DNA from 2 places in the Paraclostridium sordellii genome. Region 2 is predicted to be linked to the other one. Evidence: a T-box and tRNA genes for the amino acid it is inferred to sense, from the RefSeq annotation. Region 2 holds a T-box; the other holds one or more tRNA genes.

Region 1 (2,464 bases), 510 kb from region 2:
AGCTCCAACATAAAGATGTTCTTTATATACTCCCATACTTAAAGGAACTTGATTAGCTTTGTCACCAGCGCCTTTATCTAGTATTAAAGTCCAATCATCTTTTTCAGGATCAGATTTATTTGTTCTCCATACTTGCATACCTTCATAATGAGAAGTGGCAACATATAACTTTCCATTAAAAGATACCATTCCATAAATATATCCAATTGGATTTTTATTTTTCTTAGTACCTATTTTGATTTTATCCCACCCATATAATTCAGGGTCTGAACTACTATATATAAGTGGTTTATACAATTTGGATATATCATCACTTTCTTGATCTACAGTTGCTAAATAGAGCTTGCCATTATGAATAGTCATAGCTCTTGATGTACTTCCTTTTAAATTTTTAGAATCTAGCTTAAACCAATTTACTCCATTTGTGCTCTTTAGAATTTGAACATTGCCTCCATTTGTTGCTGCATATAAACATGGCTTCACTCCAAATGATTCATATTTAATCATAAATCTAAATCCGTCTATACCAGAGTCTTTAGTTGCTTTATATACCTTTTGCCAAGGTAGTGACTTATCTTTTTTATATCTCCATATTTCTGCTGAATTATCAATTTTATTAGGCATCCAATCCAAAGATAAGTCAATATTTGGAGCTACTCTATATAAATACTGTAAAAGTACATTTCTACCTGTTCCAACATATATATAATCTTCTAATTCTGCCATTGACCATACATAATTGTTTTGTCTAGCGTTGTCCAAGTCATTTTCATCAAATCCATTTATATCATTTAGCTTCTCAAATTTTAAAAGTTCTATAAAGTCATATAAATCCTTGCTTATATATGGCTTTTCTTTAGAATAAATCAACATGTCATTTAAGACTTCTATTAAATTAATTTTTTTATCTATATATATATCGTTATAAATATTATTATCATACATTTTACAACACCCTTTTAATAAAATACATATTAAGGAGATCTCTCCTCAATATATTTTATTAAAAAAATATATTCTAGTTACAATTTTAGTCATATTATTTGCTAAATAGACATTTATTCTTTAATAAAAAAAGTAGACTATTAATAGTCTACTTTTTATTGGAGCTAGTGATAGGAATCGAACCTACAACCTGCTGATTACAAGTCAGCTGCTCTACCGTTGAGCCACACTAGCATATGGCGGGAATAACAGGACTCGAACCTGTGACCCATTGATTAACAGTCAATTGCTCTACCAACTGAGCCATATTCCCAAAATTTTTAATTGGAGGCGACACCCAGATTCGAACTGGGGATCAAGGAGTTGCAGTCCACTGCCTTACCACTTGGCTATGTCGCCTTAACCTTACTCTATAATTATATTATCTTTTTCATATTTTGTTAAGTATTTTTTTTAAATTTTTTCATTTTTTAATCGACATTTTTTTCATTTTTATTAATTAGATTTCTATATCCAATATTTATTAGATAAACTCCTAAAATTAAATATATAAAAGCTATTAACGAATTTGTTGGAATCCTCACTACAGCTAAAAAATTATTTATTATATGGATAAATATACAAGTTTTTATGGATCTTGTGTAGTAATATATAATACCTAAAATAAAGGCTCCTAAGAAAGCCGTTATACTTTGAATTAAATTCATATGTATAGCAGCAAAAACTACAGATGAATAAATTATGGCTTTAAATGGCTTTTCATAATACTTATTTAAAAGACTTTTTAATAAAATTCCTCTAAATAGAATTTCCTCCAATATAGGTCCTATTATTATTATTTGTAAAAATATAATTACATATCCAAGAAATTTTTCATGTTTTAAATATGAGTTAACAAAAAAACTTTCATAGTGATTTAGTAGGCTAAAATAACTAATTTTACTTAAAATATATATAATTAAACATTTTATTAAAATATAACCTAATATTAAACTTATAGAATAAATTAAATTTTTAAACTTTGATTCGGCTTTAAATTTAATTACTTTTTCTGAAAAATTTATTTTATTTGCAATAAAACTACAAGTTAAAACTAATAATATATCCATTAAAACTACTGTTATAGTTATTAATTTAAATGATTCTTTATCTTTCATAAACAAAAATATAAATGAAGATATAATCATTGAAATAACTATAAAAATTGTAACTAAAACTCCCTTATTAAACTTTAATGATTTAATGTCAATCTCCTCCTATACTGCTATACTAAGGTTAGGTATTTTAACCCTAACCTCAGTAATTAATTTTAAAATAAAGATAATTGATTTTCATCACTCATATTTTCAAGTGATCCATGATTAGTAAGAGTTTCTATAACAGTTTTAGATATTTTTGTTCTCTTTCTTAAATCTTCTTTTGATATAAACTCTCCATTTTCTCTTTCTTTTTGTATATTAATAGCAGCATTTTCTCCAACTCCTTGCAGGGCTATCATAGGAGGAAGTAATTTCTTTTC
Region 2 (2,464 bases):
TTTTTATAAAAGCATACTACTTTTATTTATTCACTTGGAATAAGGATATATTCTCCTGATTTTAATTTATAATCATCAGATATAACATTAGAATTTTCCTTATACACAACCTTTCTAAAATTTTCTATATTATCAATATCTTTATTATAGATTTTAATTATATCATCTAGTGTTTCCCCAGATTCAACAAAGTGTTTTACAAAAGTTCTATTTTTCATAACCTTAGTATAAGATTTTTTATAAGGAAGTTCAGTGAGCTGATTAAAAACAGGATAATTTTCAGATAAATAATCAACAGACTTATCTAAACAAGTTATATAATTATATACACCGGCTTTTAAAACCTGAGGTATGGACTTAGCTTCATCTACACTTGGAGCAATAAAAAATAATATTAATAAAAAAATTAAAACATATTTCAAATTCAACACCTCCTATATAATGATTATTGATAAATAAAATTTTATTAAACATGTATTAGTAAAAATAAAAAAATAAAACGTTGACTTCAAAAATATATGTTGGTATAATCTTATTAAATAATGGAAATAGTAAAAAAATAAAGACAATGAAGAGAAGAGTAAGTATAAAATGTAGTCACAGCGAATTGAGGGTGGTGAAAGCTCAATACGAAGTTTGTACTGAAGAACATCTCGGAGTCTCTAACCGAAATAATTTTAGAGTAGGCTTAGACGGGAGGTCCCGTTACAGACCATTAAGCAAAGCTTAGCTAAGTGGCCTTTTAGGCAATTAGGGTGGTACCGCGAGAGTAATAGTCTTTCGTCCCTTTTAGGGATGAAGGGCTTTTTTTATATTTAAAATTAAAATAATAGGAGGATACAAAATGCAAAGAGAATTTATTGAAATTAAACAACTTTATAGAAACAAAGAAGAATATATCGGAAAAACTGTAAAAGTAGCTGGATGGATAAGAACATCTAGATCATCTAAGAACTTTGGATTTATAGAATTAAATGATGGAAGTTTCTTTAAAAATATGCAAATAGTAATATCTGAAGATAAATTAGAAAATTTCAAAGAAATAACTAAACTTCCAATAAGTTCATCAATATTAGTAGAAGGGGAATTAGTATCTACAGAAGGTGCTAAACAACCGGTAGAAATACAAGCAACTAAAATTGAAGTAGAAGGGGAGTCAGATAGTTCATATCCACTTCAAAAGAAAAGACATACTTTAGAGTACTTAAGAACTATAGCTCATTTAAGACCAAGAAGTAATACTTTCTCTGCAGTATTTAGAGTAAGAAGTTTAGCTGCATATGCTATACATAAATTCTTCCAAGAGAGAAACTTTGTATATGCACATTCACCAATCATAACAGGAAGTGACTGTGAAGGTGCAGGAGAAATGTTTAGACTAACAACTATGGATTTAAATAACATACCTAAAACTGAAGAAGGTGCAATAGATTACTCTAAAGACTTCTTTGGTAAAGAGGCTAACTTAACAGTTAGTGGACAATTAAATGCTGAGATAATGGCTCTTGCATTTAGAAATGTTTATACATTTGGACCTACGTTTAGAGCTGAAAACTCATTTACACAAAGACATGCATCAGAGTTTTGGATGATAGAACCTGAAATAGTATTTGCAGACTTAGAAGACAACATGGAACTAGCAGAAGACATGATAAAATATGTAATAAGTTATGTTATGGAAAATGCTCCAGAAGAAATGGAGTTCTTCAATAGTTTTGTAGATAAAGGATTAATGGATAGATTAAACAATGTTGTAAATTCTGAATTTACAAGAATAACTTACACTAAAGCTGTTGAAATGTTACAAGAGTCAGGACATGATTTTGAATACCCAGTACAATGGGGAGATGACCTTCAAACAGAACATGAAAGATATTTAACAGAGCAAGTATTCAAAGCACCAGTATTTGTTACTGATTATCCAAAGGATATAAAAGCGTTCTATATGAGAATGAATGAAGATGGAAAAACAGTAAGAGCTATGGATCTTTTAGTTCCAGGTGTTGGAGAAATCGTTGGTGGATCTCAAAGAGAAGAAAGACACGATGTATTGTTAGAGAGAATAAAAGAAATGAATCTTAACGAAGAGGATTATTGGTGGTATTTAGAACTTAGAAAGTTCGGAACAGCTACTCACTCAGGATTTGGATTAGGATTTGAAAGAATCATAATGTATATGACTGGTATGGCAAATATAAGAGACGTAATACCATTCCCAAGAACTCCAAAAAATGCAGAATTCTAGTATTTAATATATAAAATAAACGAGAGAAATCTCGTTTATTTTTTTAAGGAATAAAAACTATATAAAAACAAATGATTATAAATTATTTATAATAACGCAAAAAATTTATTATAAAAAATAAACACATAAAGTATTTTTTAATAAAATATACTATAGATTTCATATAGTAGACATTAAAACCTTATTAGAATATAATAGTAATAAGATTTAAAGTGATGG

What was found. A T-box is a leader RNA that pairs with one kind of tRNA and senses whether it is charged. The one in region 2 lies ahead of asnS (asparagine--tRNA ligase), so its partner is inferred to be a tRNA-Asn.
Region 1: it encodes a tRNA-Asn, which carries the amino acid that the T-box ahead of asnS (asparagine--tRNA ligase) is inferred to sense. The anticodon was not compared.

Annotation. Positions count from the first base shown of each region.
Region 1 is NZ_LN679998.1:698,966-701,429, reverse strand. It holds gene ATCC9714_RS03390 (hypothetical protein) at 1-945, opposite strand, end outside; tRNA gene ATCC9714_RS03385 (tRNA-Thr) at 1,105-1,179, opposite strand; tRNA gene ATCC9714_RS03380 (tRNA-Asn) at 1,183-1,258, opposite strand; tRNA gene ATCC9714_RS03375 (tRNA-Cys) at 1,271-1,344, opposite strand; gene ATCC9714_RS03370 (CPBP family intramembrane glutamic endopeptidase) at 1,416-2,132, opposite strand; gene ATCC9714_RS03365 (PolC-type DNA polymerase III) at 2,255-2,464, opposite strand, start outside.
Region 2 is NZ_LN679998.1:1,206,655-1,209,118, forward strand. It holds gene ATCC9714_RS05835 (hypothetical protein) at 27-422, opposite strand; T-box leader at 560-791, shown strand; gene asnS (asparagine--tRNA ligase) at 845-2,245, shown strand.